Regions from separate parts of the Variovorax sp. AC103 genome, predicted to be linked through region 1. Evidence: riboswitches for the same ligand, from Rfam matches in the RefSeq annotation. Region 1 holds a riboswitch; the other holds the start of a gene.
What was found. Region 1 has a riboswitch for manganese ahead of AC0IYU_RS03725 (TMEM165/GDT1 family protein). Riboswitches for the same ligand answer to the same signal wherever they lie in the genome.
Positions count from the first base shown of each region.

Region 2: another riboswitch for manganese. It lies ahead of mntP (manganese efflux pump MntP); the one in region 1 lies ahead of AC0IYU_RS03725 (TMEM165/GDT1 family protein).

Region 1 covers NZ_CEEDFC010000002.1:228,628-236,048, forward strand. The annotation lists gene AC0IYU_RS03705 (ion transporter) at 1-849, shown strand, start outside; gene AC0IYU_RS03710 (IMPACT family protein) at 794-1,381, opposite strand; gene metW (methionine biosynthesis protein MetW) at 1,401-1,991, opposite strand; gene metX (homoserine O-succinyltransferase MetX) at 1,988-3,160, opposite strand; gene AC0IYU_RS03725 (TMEM165/GDT1 family protein) at 3,381-3,944, opposite strand; yybP-ykoY riboswitch at 3,956-4,144, opposite strand; gene AC0IYU_RS03730 (RNA recognition motif domain-containing protein) at 4,408-4,977, shown strand; gene AC0IYU_RS03735 (SDR family oxidoreductase) at 5,072-5,854, opposite strand; gene lptC (LPS export ABC transporter periplasmic protein LptC) at 5,873-6,535, opposite strand; gene AC0IYU_RS03745 (KdsC family phosphatase) at 6,532-7,092, opposite strand; gene AC0IYU_RS03750 (KpsF/GutQ family sugar-phosphate isomerase) at 7,092-7,421, opposite strand, start outside.
Region 2 covers NZ_CEEDFC010000001.1:348,096-355,516, reverse strand. The annotation lists gene AC0IYU_RS01645 (SDR family oxidoreductase) at 1-854, shown strand, start outside; gene AC0IYU_RS01640 (FMN-dependent NADH-azoreductase) at 876-1,535, opposite strand; gene AC0IYU_RS01635 (LysR substrate-binding domain-containing protein) at 1,670-2,626, shown strand; gene AC0IYU_RS01630 (hypothetical protein) at 2,623-2,748, shown strand; gene cysS (cysteine--tRNA ligase) at 2,932-4,305, shown strand; gene AC0IYU_RS01620 (hypothetical protein) at 4,515-4,718, shown strand; yybP-ykoY riboswitch at 4,842-5,012, shown strand; gene mntP (manganese efflux pump MntP) at 5,027-5,596, shown strand; gene AC0IYU_RS01610 (LysR substrate-binding domain-containing protein) at 5,653-6,579, opposite strand; gene AC0IYU_RS01605 (FMN-dependent NADH-azoreductase) at 6,680-7,421, shown strand, end outside.

The DNA of each region.
Region 1 (7,421 bases):
CGCCGCACGTTGTTCTCGGTGATCTTCGAGTCGGAGTCGCGGCTGGGCCGGCTGTTCGACCTGATCCTGATCGCGGTGATCGTGACCAGCGTGGGCGTGGTGATTCTCGACAGCGTGCAGGCCATCCATTTGCGCTTCGGCCACGTGTTCGGCGTGCTCGAATGGGTGTTCACCGCGCTCTTCACGCTCGAATACCTCGGGCGGCTGGCCTGCGTGAATCGGCCCGCGCGCTATGCGGGAAGCTTCTACGGCGTGATCGACCTGCTCGCGTTGCTGCCGACCTTCCTGGCCGTGCTCACGCCGGGCCTGGCCTACCTGATCGACGTGCGCATCCTGCGGCTGCTGCGCGTGTTCCGCATCTTCAAGCTGTCGCGCTACTCCGAGGAGTACCGCGCGCTGGTGTCGGCGGTGCATGCGAGCCGGCGAAAGATCACGGTGTTCGTCGGCTTCGTGATGCTGGTGGTGCTGGTGATGGGCACGCTGATGTACGTGGTCGAAGGACCGGTGCACGGCTTCACCAGCATTCCGGTGGCGATCTACTGGGCCATCTCGACGATGGCCACGGTGGGCTTCGGCGACCTCGTGCCCAAGACCGACCTGGGCCGCGCGATCGCCTCGGTGATGATGCTGCTGGGCTGGGGCGTGCTGGCCGTGCCCACCGGCATCGTGACCGCAGAGATGGCGCGGCGCGGACCCGGCGACGAGGCGGTGCCGCTGGCGCCGCGCGGCATTCTGGCGATGACGGCGCCGGTGTCCACGGCACCCGCGGCATCTGCGGTGCCGGCGAAGCGCGTCACGCCTTCGGCCAGACGGCGCGCCCTTGCGCAGCATCGCCGAGGCGGGCGATGAACGCATCGGCGTCGGGCTCGGGCAGCGAGAAGGCGAAGGCCACGTCGTCGCCGTGCGCCACACCGTCGAGCACCGCTCCGGCCGCGGCGAGCTCGCGACGCACCAAGCCTTCGAGCGCGTAGGGCACCGTGCAGCGCAGGCTGCGCTGGCGCACCAGCGGCACGAGCGCGGCGCCGAGCAGGGCCTGCGCGACCGCATCGGTGTAGGCCCGCACGAGGCCGCCCGCGCCCAGCTTCACACCGCCGAAATAGCGCACCACGGTGGCGAGCGCTCCTTCGATCTGCTGGTGGCGCAGCACCTCGAGCATCGGCCGGCCGGCGGTGCCGCCGGGCTCGCCGTCGTCGTTCGCGGCCGACTGTCCGCCGGCCATCAGGGCCCAGCACACATGCGCGGCAGCGGGGTGTTCTGCGCGCAGCGAAGCCACCACCGCCAACGCAGCCGCGCGGTCGGCGACCGGCTGCACGCAGCCGATGAAGCGGCTCTTCCTGATCAGCAACTCGCTGTGGACCGGCTCGGCAAGCGTGAAGCTCATCGTGCGCTGCGGGCGGGCTTCAGCTGCCGCCGCGCTCGAACTTGAAGACCGCCGTGCCGGCGCGCGCATTGGGCAGCCAGCGCACGTCGCGGCCGTCCTGCAGGCCGAAGGCATCGAGCACGCGCAGGTTGTTCTTGCCGGCCAGCACCTCGAAGTCCTTGAAGGTGCCCACGCGGATGTTGGGCGTGTCGTACCACTGGTAGGGCAGGCGGCGCGTCACGGGCATGCGGCCGCGCGCGATGCTCAGGCGGTTGGGCCAGTGCGCGAAGTTGGGAAAGGCGACGATGCCGGTGCGCCCCACGCGCGCGGTCTCGCGCAGCATCACCTCGGCGTTGCGCAGGTGCTGCAGCGTGTCGATCTGCAGCACCACGTCGAACGAGGCGTCGTCGAACATCGCCAGGCCTTCGTCGAGGTTGAGCTGGATCACGTCGACCCCGCGGCGAATGCACTGCAGCACGTTGCCGTCGGCAATCTCCACGCCGTAGCCGGTGCAGCCGCGCTCGCGCTGCAGCAGGTCGAGCAGGGCGCCGTCGCCGCAGCCGAGGTCGAGCACGCGCGATCCCTGCGGCACGAGCTGCGCAATCAGGCGTTGATGGTCGAGGTCGCTCATTGGATCTCCTTGGCAACGCGCTCGAAGTAGGAGCGCACCACACCCATGTAGCGCACGTCGTCGAGCAGGAAGGCGTCGTGGCCGTGCGGCGCGTCGATCTCGGCGTAGCTCACGTTGCGGCGGTTCTCCAGCAGCGCCTTCACCAGCTCGCGGCTGCGCGCGGGCGAGAAGCGCCAGTCGGTCTTGAAGCTCACGAGCAGGAACTTGGCCGTGGCAGTGGCGAACGCGGTGCTGAGCTTGCCGCCGTGGCTGCGCGCGGGGTCGAAGTAGTCGAGCGCGCGGGTGATCAGCAGGTAGGTGTTGGCGTCGAAGTACTCGCTGAACTTGTCGCCCTGGTAGCGCAGGTAGCTTTCGATCTGGAACTCGACGTCCTGCGTGGAATATCGGTAGTCGAGCGCCGCAGGCCCGGCGTTGCCCTCACCTTCCACGGCACTGCGCAGGATGCGGCCGAACTTCGCGTTCATCACGTCGTCGCTGAGGTACGTGATGTGGCCGATCATTCGCGCGATGCGCAGGCCGCGTTTCGGAACGACGCCGTGTTCGTAGAAATGGCCGCCGTGGAAGTCGGGGTCGGTCACGATGGCGCGTCGCGCCACCTCGTTGAAGGCGATGTTCTCGGCCGTGAGGTTGGGCGCGCTGGCCACCACCACGGCGTGGCGCACGCGCGCGGGGTACTGCAGCGTCCAGGACAGCGCCTGCATGCCGCCGAGGCTGCCGCCCATCACTGCCGCGAGCGTGTCGATGCCGAGCGCGTCGAGCAGCGCGGCCTGGGCGTCGACCCAGTCCTCGACCGTGACCACCGGGAAGTCGGCGCCGTAGACGCGGCCGGTGGCGGGGTTGACGTGCATCGGGCCGGTCGAGCCGAAGCAGGAGCCGAGGTTGTTCACGCCGATCACGAAGAAGCGGTCGGTGTCGACCGGCTTGCCGGGGCCCACCATGTTGTCCCACCAGCCCTCGGAGCGGGCCTGGCCCTGGTAGACGCCGGCGACGTGATGCGAGGCGTTCAGGGCATGGCACACCAGCACCGCATTGCTGCGCTCGGCGTTCAGGGTGCCGTAGGTTTCGTAGGCGAGCGTGTAGTCGCTGATCGACGCGCCGCTGCGCAAGGCCAGCGGCCCTGCGAACTGCATCGATTGCGAGGTGACGACCAAAGGAGGTGACGACGACATGAATGAAAAAACCCGGCCTCGCCAAAAACGAGCCGGGTCTGCCGCGCCTGTCTTTAGCTGAATTTATAAAGCGCCCGCAAGCTGTAGCAAATCGGCGCAGGGCAAGTATATCCCCCAGGCTTCGCGCACTGCGTGTCGCTTCTCCACCCCCTCTACGGGGGCAACACCGGCGGCCCGGCGAAGCCGGTTCCGCGGTGTTCCCGGAAGCAACCCGCCCTTCTTACCAGCCGACGATCATGACGATGCCGAGCACCAGGAAGATCGCGGCGGAGATGCCGTGCACGAGCTTGATCGGCACACGCCGCACGATCTTGTCGCCCAGCCACACCACCGGCGCGTTGGCCAGCATCATGCCCAGCGTGGTGCCGGCGACCACCCAGAAGTAGTCGTGCGTGAAGCGCGCGGCGAGCATGACGGTGGCGATCTGGGTCTTGTCGCCCATCTCGGCCAGGAAGAAGGCGATGACGGTGGTGCCGAACACGCCGAACTTCGACACGCCTGGGGCGTCGTCGTCGTCGAGCTTGTCGGGAATCAGCATCCAGACCGCCATGGCGATGAACGAGCCGCCAAGGATCCAGCGCAACACCTCGGGCCCGAGCCAGCGCGTGATGTAGTTGCCGACGGCGCCCGCCAGCGCGTGATTGACGATGGTGGCGACGAAGATGCCGAGCACGATCGGCCAGGGTTTCCTGAAACGGGCCGCAAGCAAAAGGGCCAGGAGTTGGGTCTTGTCGCCCATTTCCGCGAGCGCAACGACGCCGGTTGCAACGAGAAAAGCTTCCATGATGAACGTGGGGTTCCTTGGGCCGAAGGACGCAATTGACCATGCAACACCTTCGGCCATATTTCCCGAAGTTGCATGGTCAAAGGTCTCGCCAGGTGTGGGCTCACTGCACGCGCCATGTCCCGTGTGGGGCAGGACAAGTCTGTTGACGCGGGCCCTTCTCGCAAATCGGAAGGCGGCTACTCCCCAATGACGGGGCGAATTCTAACCACCGCTCGCGCCGGAATAGCCCGCCAACAGTAAGCGTGCACTGGCTTTCCGATGGTTTTGACAGGGGCTACCTCAAGACGCAAATTCCCGCTTGCTTTTTAAATATTTCCCCCATAATGCACGAGCCTCCCTCTTCATTTTGGCCGGGAGACAGCTCGGTGATCGGTCAGTTTCGCGCGACTCGACGGCTCTCGTTTGAGTGATGCTTTCGGGACTCCATCGCTTTTCTTGATGTGTTTATAGGAGTCCCTCGATGGGCAACAAACTGTACGTCGGCAACCTGCCTTACTCGGTGCGCGACCAGGATCTCGAACAGGCTTTCGGCCAGTTCGGTGCAGTGACCAGCGCCAAGGTCATGATGGAACGCGACACCGGCCGCTCGAAGGGCTTCGGCTTCGTCGAGATGGGCAGTGACGCGGAAGCTCAAGCAGCCATCACCGGCATGAACGGCCAGCCCCTGGGCGGCCGCAGCGTCGTCGTCAACGAAGCACGTCCGATGGAAGCACGTCCCCCGCGCAGCGGTGGTGGCGGCGGCTACGGCGGCGGCGGTGGTGGTTATGGCGGCGGTGGTGGCGGTGGCTACGGCGGCGGCGGTGGTGGCTACGGTGGCGGTGGCGGCGATCGCAGCGGTGGCGGCGGTGGTCGCTCCGGCGGTGGCGGCTACGGCGGCGGTGGCGGTGGCCGCAGCGGCGGCGGCGGTGGCGGTGGAGACGGCGGTTTCCGCAGCCCCTACGGCGCCGGCCCGCGTGGCGGCGGCGGTGGTGGCCGCAGCGGCGGTGGTGGTGGCGGCGGCTACGGCGGTGGTGGCGGCAACAGCTACTGAGCCCTGCACCTCGGCACACAGAAAGACGAAAGGCTCCCTCCGGAGCCTTTTTTCGTGGTCGGCCGCGCAAGACCGCGCGCTGGCGTGATCGCGCTCAGGTTTCCCCGCTGCGCTTCTTGCGCCCCCGCCCCTGCACGGCCCGGTCAAGCAGGGAATTGGGCAGCATGCGCATGACCTTCGCAATCACGCCCATCTGCCACGGAATCACGCGGTAGCTGGTGCCCGACTCGATGGCGCGCAGCGCCTGGGCGGCGAAGTCCTCCGCCTTCATGAGAAACGGCATGCCATAGCGGTTGCCCTGCGTGAGCGGCGTGTCGATGTAGCCCGGGCAAAGGGTGACCACCTTGACGCCGCTGTTGTGCAGCTCGCCGCGAAGGCTTTCGCAGTACGCCACCACGCCGGCCTTGCTGGCGCAGTAGGCACCGTGCCCCGGCAGCCCCCGAATGGATGCCACGCTGCCGATGCCCACCAGCCGCCCGCTGCCGCGCCGCACCATGGCCCGCACGAACGGATGGAAGGTGGCGGCCAGGCCGACGTTGTTGGTGGCGAAGGTCTGCGCCAGCACGTCGAGGTCGGTGCGCTCCGCCGTGTCGATGCCCACGCTGATGCCGGCATTGGCGATCACCACGTCGGGCAACCCCTGGCGCGCGATGCAGGCGTTGCCCGCAGCCACGATGCTGTCGGTCTGCGCCACGTCCGCACTATAAATTTGATAGCGTTCCGTGCTTAATTGGCGGGCGTTTGCCCACGATTCGATCTCTGCCGTGCGGCGCGCGACGAGCGCCAGCCGGTAGCCCGCGTCGCAGAAGCTCGCAGCCAGGGCCTGGCCGATGCCGCTCGATGCACCGGTGATGAAGACTAGCGGGGACGTGGTCATGCGGAGGTTTGTTCTTCTTCAGCGCTTCTTGGCGGGAGCAGGGGCGGCAGCCGCCGCCGACGGAATCAGCACCCCGCGCACCCGGCCGTTCAGGTTGGCCACGCCGCTCAGGTTGTCGTAGTCGAGCGTGTCGCCCACGAACTTGTCGGTGCCGCGGATGAGCGTGACCGGCTTGTTCGAGGTGACGCGCTCGGTGTCGACGTAGGCATGCAGGAAGTCGCCGCGAAACTCGAGCTGCGGCGTGGCCTTGCCGCCCGGGCCCACCGTCGGCTCGCGGATGACGATCGCATTGCCGAACAGCTGAATCTCGCTGCCGTCGGAATTCGACAGGCCCCGGTCGGCCGTTGCGCGGGTTACCAGCCCTTCGGGCGACACGGAGCGCATGCGCACCTTGTCTACTTCCATGGTGTCGGTGTCGGGGAAGTGCCGGCCCTCGGTGCCGTGCAGCTCGCTGCGCAGGTCGCCGTTGGGCAGGAAGTTCTTGATGACGAAATCGCGCATGAAGTAGTCGGGCTCGTGCGTGGGCGCCACCTTGGCCACGGGCTCCAGCAGCTTGGGCGCGTTGCGCACCAGCCAGTAGGTGCCCAGCGCGACGCACGCCGTCAGGATGATCGGCAGGTAGATCGTGGCGCGGTCGAGGACGTCGCGCGCCAGGCCCCACACGCGTTTCACATTGCTCATGGCTTCGGTTCCCGGTTCGGGCCCAGCGCCGCGTCGAGCAGCGCGCGGTATTGGCCGCAAGCGGTGAGCAGCAGGTCGCAGAACTCGCGCGCCGCGCCTTCGCCGCCGCGCGCCAGGGTCACATAGTTTGCGACGCCGCGCACCTCGGCATGCGCATTGGCCGGCGCCGCCGCGAAGCCCACGCGCGTGAGCACGGGCAGGTCGGGCCAGTCGTCGCCGATGGCCGCGGCCTGCGCCCAGCCGAAGCCCAGTTGGTCGAGCATGGCCTGCGCGGCGGGCAGCTTGTCTTCGGTGCCGTAGCGCACGTGCTCGATGCCGAGCGCCTCGAGCCGCACGCGCAGCGGCTTGGAGTCGCGCCCGGTGATCACGGCCGGCACGATGCCGGCCTTGCGCAAGAGCTTCAGACCGTAGCCGTCGAGGATGCTGAAGCGCTTGAGCGTCTCGCCGTGCTCGGTGAAGTACACGCCGCCGTCGGTCAGCACGCCGTCGATGTCGAAGAAGACGATGCGCACGTCCTGCGCGGCGAGCAAGGTCTCGGCCTGGAACTCGAGCGGCATCAGATGACCTTCGCCCGCATCAGGTCGTTGGTGTTGATCGCGCCCACGATCACCCCCTCGCCGTCGATCACGAACAGGCGGGTGATGCCGCATTGCTCCATCAGCTCGGCGGCCTCCACCGCCAGCGCGTCCACGCGGATGGTGCGCGGATTGCGGTGCATCACCTCGGCCGCCTTGGGGCTGCGCAGGTCGGCGCCGGCTTCGATCAGGCGGCGCAGGTCGCCGTCGGTGAAGATGCCCGCAGCGCGGCCATCGGGCTCGACCACCGCAGCGGCGCCGAAGCCCTTGATGCTCATCGCGCGCATCAGCTCGCTGATGGTGGCCGACGG
Region 2 (7,421 bases), on a different contig from region 1:
GCTTCGGCCTCGAATGCGCACGCATCGGCGCGGCACGCGGCATGAACCTCGTGCTGGTCGATGTGCAGCAGGACGCACTCGACAAGGCCCAGGCCGAGATGGAAGCCGCCGGTGCGCAGGTGCTGGCGCGCAAGGTCGACGTGTCCGACGCCGCGCAGATGGAAGCACTGGCCGCCGCCGTGAAGGAACGCTTCGGCGCGCCGCACTTCGTGTTCAACAACGCGGGCGTGGGCGCCGGCGGCCTGGTGTGGGAAAACACCGTGGCCGACTGGGAGTGGGTGCTGGGCGTGGACCTGTGGGGCGTGATCCACGGCGTGCGCCTGTTCACGCCGATGATGCTCGAGGCCGCCGCGAAAGACCCGGCCTACCGCGGCCACATCACCAACACCGCCAGCATGGCCGGGCTGCTCACGCCGCCGAACATGGGCATCTACAACGCGGCCAAGGCGGCCGTGGTGAGCCTCACCGAGACGATGTACCAGGACCTGAACCTCGTCACCGACCAGATCGGCGCGAGCCTGCTGTGCCCGTACTTCGTGCCCACCGGCATCACCAGCAGCGAGCGCAACCGGCCCAATGCGCCCAAGGACAGCGAGCTCACCAAGAGCCAGCTCATCGGCCAGGCCATGAGCAACAAGGCGGTGAGCAGCGGCAAGATCACGGCGGCCGAAGTGGCGGCCAAGGTGTTCGACGCCATCACCGCCAACCAGTTCTACGTGTACAGCCACCCGAAGGCGCTGGGCAACGTGCGCAGCCGCATGGAGAACATCGTGTCGGGCAGCAACCCGGCCGACCCGTTCATGGAGCGGCCCGAGATCGGGCAGAAGCTGCGCGAGCAATTGCGCTCGGCCTGAACCGCTGCTTTTTCAGGAGCCCTACAACCCGTCCACCAGCGTCTGGACGCGGGTGAGCGCGGCGGCCATCGACTGTTGGAACAGGTCGCCGGGGTCCTCGGCATGCTCGACAGTCACGCTGTGCATTTCCGTGAGCCCGAGCAGCGCCAGCGGGCTCGCGATGCCGGGCGTCAGCAGGTCCATGCTGGCCTGGAGGCCGCCCGGCCCGTAGCCGCTGCTGCCGCATGACGCGAGCAGCACCGTGAGGCGATGGCGTTCGGCCAGCAGCGGCACATAGGGGTTCTCGCGGCTGCGGTCGAAGTCGAAGGTCGCGCCGATGCGCACGATGTTGTCGATCCATGCCTTCAGCGGCGCCGGCATGCCGAAGTTGTACATCGGCACCCCGATCACCAACACGTCCGCACGGCGGAGTTCCGCGATCAGCGCATCGCTTTCTTCAAGCACCGCATGCATCCACGGTTCGCGCCCGGCGGCCGGCGTGTAGCCCGCTGCGATCCATTCACCGGTGATGTGGCCCGGCGGCGTGGCGCCTATGTCGCGGTAGATCACTTCATCGTCGGGCCGCGCGGCGCGCCAGGTCGACACGAAATGGTGGCTCAGCCGGCGCGAATGCGAGCCGTGCACGTGCGTGCCCGAACGGCCGGGGCGGGCGCTGGCGTCGATGTGGAGCAGGGTGGTCATGGTGCGGTCCTCGTTGACGGAGTCGATGGATGAAGTGGATTCAGCTGTCTGCTTGACATGGTTCTCAATCTATCCAAGCATCTAGAGCGTGACAAACGACGATTTTTTTGCGCTGCTGAAAATTGAATTCATTCATGGACAACCCCCGTCAACTCCCGCCGCTGGCGTCGCTGCGCGCTTTCGAGGCCGCCGCGCGGCACTGCAGCGCCAAGCTCGCGGCGAGCGAGCTTTCGGTGACACCCACGGCCATCAGCCACCAGGTGCGGCAGCTCGAAGAATCGCTCGGCGTGGCGCTCTTCATCCGCCAGCCGAGGCAACTGGTGCTTACGCCGCAGGGCCGCGAACTGCAGGCGGTGCTGGGCGAATCGTTCGATGCCATGGCGAATGCGGTGGTGCGGTTGCGCGCACCGCCCCGCCGCCAGGCGATCACGCTGTCGGCCACACCGGCCGTGGCTGCGCGTTGGCTGTTGCCGCGCGTGAGCAGCCTGCGCGAAAAGCATCCACGGCTGGACCTGCGCATCCATGCGTCGCACGAGGCGGTTGCGCTCGACGGCGTCACCGCCGACATCGCCATCCGATATGGCAAGGGGCAATGGCCCGGCATGGTCGCGGAGAAGCTGTTCGACAACGTCTTTGCACCGGCCTGCAGCCCCGCGCTGAAGCTGCGCCGGCGCGGCGACCTGGCGCGGCATGCGCTGCTGCACTTTTCGCTGCCCCGCAGCAGGAACCAGCCCGGCACCTGGCGCGAGTGGCAGCAGGAGGCGCAGGTGCCGGGCCTCGACGTGTCCGCGGGGCCGGTGTTCTCCGACGAGACGCACACCGTGTCGGCCGCGCTGCAGGGGCAGGGCGTGGCGCTGATGAGCCTTGCGCTGATCGCCGATGAACTGCGCGCGGGCAACCTCGTGCAGCCGTTCGGGCCGCAGTTGCCGGGGCTGCCATTCTTCCTCGTGTGTCCGCAGGCGCGGCGTTCGGAGCCCGCCGTGGCGGCGGTGTTCGAGTGGGTGAAGGGGCTGGCGCCGCTGGATGCGATCGCTTCAGTCCGGGATGCTCGGGGTGCGTCCAATTTCAATAAGGGCAACAAGTCTCCATGAGCGAAGTCCCATTCCGGAAAAACCGAATCCTGACCGACGCGCTGCACGCTCGCTTCCAGGGCCTGGCGATTTCAGTGGAATATGGGAGCGCAGCGTTTGACCAGCCCACCATCGAGCGCTAGCATCGCCTCCGTGTTCACCCCCGCATCCTTGTCCTCTCGCCTCGTGCGCGCATGCTGTTTCAGCGTGCCATGGAGCGCTTGCGGCTAGCGAATCTGTTCACGTCCGCATCCTCGATGGCCACCCGTTGCAAGACCGGTGGCCTTTTTGTTGCCTGCGTTTCTTCCGGCATCACGAAAGCTCGCATGTCCCTTGCCCTGTACGACACCTGGTCGCGCGCCGTGCGGCCATTCGCTCCCTTGCAGCCCAGCCACGTGGGGCTGTATTGCTGCGGACCGACGGTGTACGACCACGCGCACATCGGCAACCTGCGAACCTACGTGTTCGAGGACGTGTTGCGCCGTGTGCTCGAGCTGAACGGGTACGCCGTGCGGCATGTGGTGAACATCACGGACGTGGGCCACCTCGTGTCCGACGCCGACGAGGGCGAAGACAAGATGGAGAAGGGAAGCCGGCGCGCCGGAGAGTCCGCATGGGCCATCGCGCAGCGCTATACCGCTGCCTTCCAGGCCGACTGGCGGGCGCTGAATCTGCTGGAGCCCACGGCCTGGCCGCGTGCCACGGACTACATTCCCGAGCAGATGGCGTTCATCGGCGAGCTGGAGCGCAAGGGCTACACCTACCAGACCGCCGACGGCCTCTACTTCGACACCACGCGACAGGACGACTATGGCCACCTGGCCCGGCTGGACCGCGAAGGCCTGCGGGCCGGAACACGCGTTGCGATGGGTGAGAAGCGCAGCATCTCGGACTTCGCGCTCTGGAAGTTCAGTCCGGCGGGCGCCCATCGGCAAATGGAATGGGACAGCCCCTGGGGGCGCGGCTTTCCCGGCTGGCACATCGAATGCTCGGCCATGTCGGCCGCGCTGCTGGGGCCGTGGTTCGACATTCATTGCGGTGGCGAAGACCACGTCGCGGTGCACCACAGCAATGAGATTGCGCAGACGCAGGCCTGCCACGGCACCCGGCTTGCCAATTTCTGGATGCACGGGCACTTTCTCACGCTGGACGACAGGAAGATGGCCAAGGCGGACGGCGGCTTCCTGCGCCTTCAGACATTGATCGACCAGGGCATCGACCCGATGGCCTATCGCTACCTGTGCCTGACCGCGCACTACCGAAGCACCTTGCGTTTCACGGAAGAGGCGATGAACGCGGCGCAGTCGGCACTGGACAGGCTGCGCAGGGCCTACGCGAGCTGGCCTCGGGGCGGAGCGGCCGATGGTGACTTCGTGGCCCGTTTCGACGCCGAGGTGAACCAGGACTTGAACCTGCCGCGCGCGTTGGCCGTCCTGTGGGAGCTGGTCAGGGGCAATTTGCCGCCGGAGGTCCGACGCGCCACGGTCGACCATTTCGATACCGTGCTCGGGTTGCGCGTGGGTCAGTGGACGCCCCCGCCGCACCGTATGCCCGCGGAGGTTGCCGCGTTGCTTGCCGAACGCCAGGTGGCGCGTGCCGACAAAGACTGGGTGCAGGCCGATCGTCTTCGTGATGCGTTGAGGGCGCTGGGCTGGCAAGTGGAGGATGGCGCTAACGGACAGCAGCCGAGTCCGATCTGACATGGAGAAGGGAGGACGGCGCCTTTTTTTGCGAAGACGGCTGTCAAGTTGCGCCAGGGCAACAAGCCCAACCATTCAGCCCAAGCCAACAACAAAGTCACAAAAATGAAGGATTGGTGTTTGAAGCCGTTGGTGCCTTGAAACAATTTTGTAAGAGTTTTAACTACCTAAAGACTACTATTCAAGGCATAAAACAGACAAGGATCCTCATGGAGACATACCCGACCCTGCGCCAGGCCACAGGCGTTGCCCGCACCCTCAGCAAGCGCTCGTCATGCACCATCGTGGTCTACCGCATGGGCGAGGAAAAGTTCGTGGCAGCGCATGCCACCGACCGTGTGGACGGCGGAACCATCGAAGGTGTGTACCGCGACGGGTACGTCGTGAAGACGCTGCTGACAAAGAAGGACTGACGGGCCCGGTTCCTTCGCTTCGAGAGCCTCCTTCGGGAGGCTTTTTTGCGGGCACGGGCAAGACCCTGCCGCCAAAGCAGCCGCTGTCACACGGGCCGTGCAACCGGCCCACTAGAATCGCCGCTCCCTTGGGGAGTAGCCGGCTTCCGGACTTCGGAAGCGCTCACGTCAACATACTCGGTTCGCACCCTGCGACCGTGGCGTGAGCAGCCGAAAGGTTGGCGAGACCAGCGGTGCACGAACGCGGCCTTGGCCGGCGGGTTCGTGTGCCGCGGCGTCTTGAACCGGCCTTGCCTGCTACTCCCAAAATGAACCTTGCCTCCACGATCCTCCTCGCATTCGCCATGTCGACGGATGCTTTCGCCGCTGCTGTCGGCAAAGGCGCAGCCCTGCGCAAACCTTCCTGGCGCGAGGCCCTGCGAACCGGACTCATCTTCGGCGTCATCGAGGCGATCACGCCGGTCATCGGCTGGGCGGCGGGCCTGGCCGCCGCGAGCTACGTCGCGAAATGGGACCACTGGATCGCGGTCACGCTGCTCAGCGTGCTGGGCCTGCGCATGATCTGGGCGGGCTTCGGCGCACCCGACGCCGTCGATGACAAGCCGAGCCGCAACTCCTTCTGGACGCTCGCGATCACCGGCTTCGCCACGAGCATCGACGCCATGGCGGTGGGTGTGGGGCTGGCCTTCATCAACGTCAACATCGCGTGGACCGCGCTGGCCATCGGGCTGGCGACGATGACGATGGTGACCCTCGGCGTGATGGTGGGGCGCGTGCTGGGCGCGGTGATCGGCAAGCGCGCAGAGATCCTGGGCGGCGTGGTGCTGATCGGGATCGGGTTCTTCATTCTTTACGAGCACCTGAACGGCTTGGCTTGAGCCCAGGCTGAACGGCTTCACCGGGCTGCACGCGCTTGCGCGCGCGTGCAGCATCGTCAACCGGCAACGGCCTGCGCCGCGACCCAGTCCCACACCGCGCGAATCGCCGGTTCGTTCTGCCGCCCGTGGGCCGCCGCAAGAAAGTAGCTGCCGGTAGCCAGCGCGGGCCCGAAGGGCTGCACCAGCGCCCCGCTGCGGAGTTCTTCCGCGGACAGCGTGAGGCTCAGCAGCGCCACGCCATGCCCCGCGAGCGCCGCCAGCGTGGCGTGCGTCTCGTCGGAAAACGACAGGCCCGCGGCTTTGATCCCACGCCCCCTCGGTGGCGCGATGCCGGCTTCACGAAACCAGCGCGGCCACACGGCCGGCGCAAGGGCCTGCGGCTGCCAGTCGCAATGAATGAGCTGGTGCTTCGGCAGGTCGGCCACGCGCTTCAACCCCAGCATCGGGCTGCACAGCGGCGCATAGCGCTCGGGCATGAGTTCGCGCGACACCAGCTCCGGCCAGTTGCCGCTGCCGGAGCGCACCGCGATGTCGGCGTCGCCGCGTGCAAGGTCGACCAGCGTGTCGCTCGTGTGCAAGCGCAGTTCGACGTGGGGGCATGACTTGCGGAACGCCTCCATGCGCGGCAGCACCCAGCGCGCGGCGAAGGCGGTGTTGGTCGTCAGCGTCACGGCCTGCGATGCGGCGGGCCGGCGCAGCTTGTCGACACCGGCTTGCAGCACGTCGAAGCCCGTGCGCAGGTCTTCGAAGAGCCGGCGGCCCGCAGGCGTCAGCGCGAGCTGCCGCGTGAGCCTGCGAAACAACGGCTGGCCCAGCGTGTCTTCGAGCGCGCGCACCTGGTGGCTGATGGCCGACGGCGTCACCGAGAGTTCGAGCGCCGCGCGCTGAAAGCTCAGGTGGGCAGCGGCGGCCTCGAAGGCGCGCAGGGACAGCAGCGGCGGCAGCCGGCGGGGAGGGCGAACAGATGAGCCAATCTCGTCCATAGGCAGAGAAATGATCGTTTGTGGGGACGGGCCTGCATGCCTAGATTCGAGGCCTGCAAAGCCATTGTGGCAGCGCAAGGCAGACCAACCCAGCTCACCCATGAAGACCCAGACCCAGACCGTGAAACTTCTTCACATCGACGCCAGCGCCCGCGCGGGCCGCTCCGGCATCGACCCGCACGGCTCGCACACGCGCCGCCTGTCCGCGCGCTTCGTCGAGCGATGGCGCCAGGCGCGGCCCGGCGACCGCATCGACCACCTCGACGTGGGCCAGCACCCGCCCGCGCACGTCGACGGCCGATGGATCCACGCGGCTTTCACGCCACCGGCCGCACGCGAACCCTGGATGTCCGAGACGCTGGCGGAGAGCGACCGCCTGGTCGACCAGCTCATCGCCGCAGACCTCGTCGTCATCGGCCTGCCCATGTACAACTTCAGCGTGCCCGCGCAGTTCAAGGCCTGGATCGACAACATCGTGCGCGTGGGCCGCACCTTCGGCTTCGACCGCGCGCGCGGCGCGGTGCCTTACTGGCCGCTGCTGGCGGATGCGGGCAAGCGCGTGGTGCTGCTGGGCGCGCGCGGGGACCACGGCTACGGCGACGGCGAGGGTGGGGGCGGACGCGTGGCCCACCTCAACCACACCGAGAGCAGCGTGCGCGCGGCGCTGGGCTACATCGGCATCACCGAGGTGTTCGAGGCGGCGGTGGAGTTCGACGAGTTCGGCGGCGAGCAGTTGGCGCAGTCGCTGCGGCGCACCGAGTCGCGCGTGGACGATCTGGCCGACTTCCTGCTGCGCTCGATCACGCGCAGCCAGGCCGCCACGGGCAGTGCGCCGCCAGCGG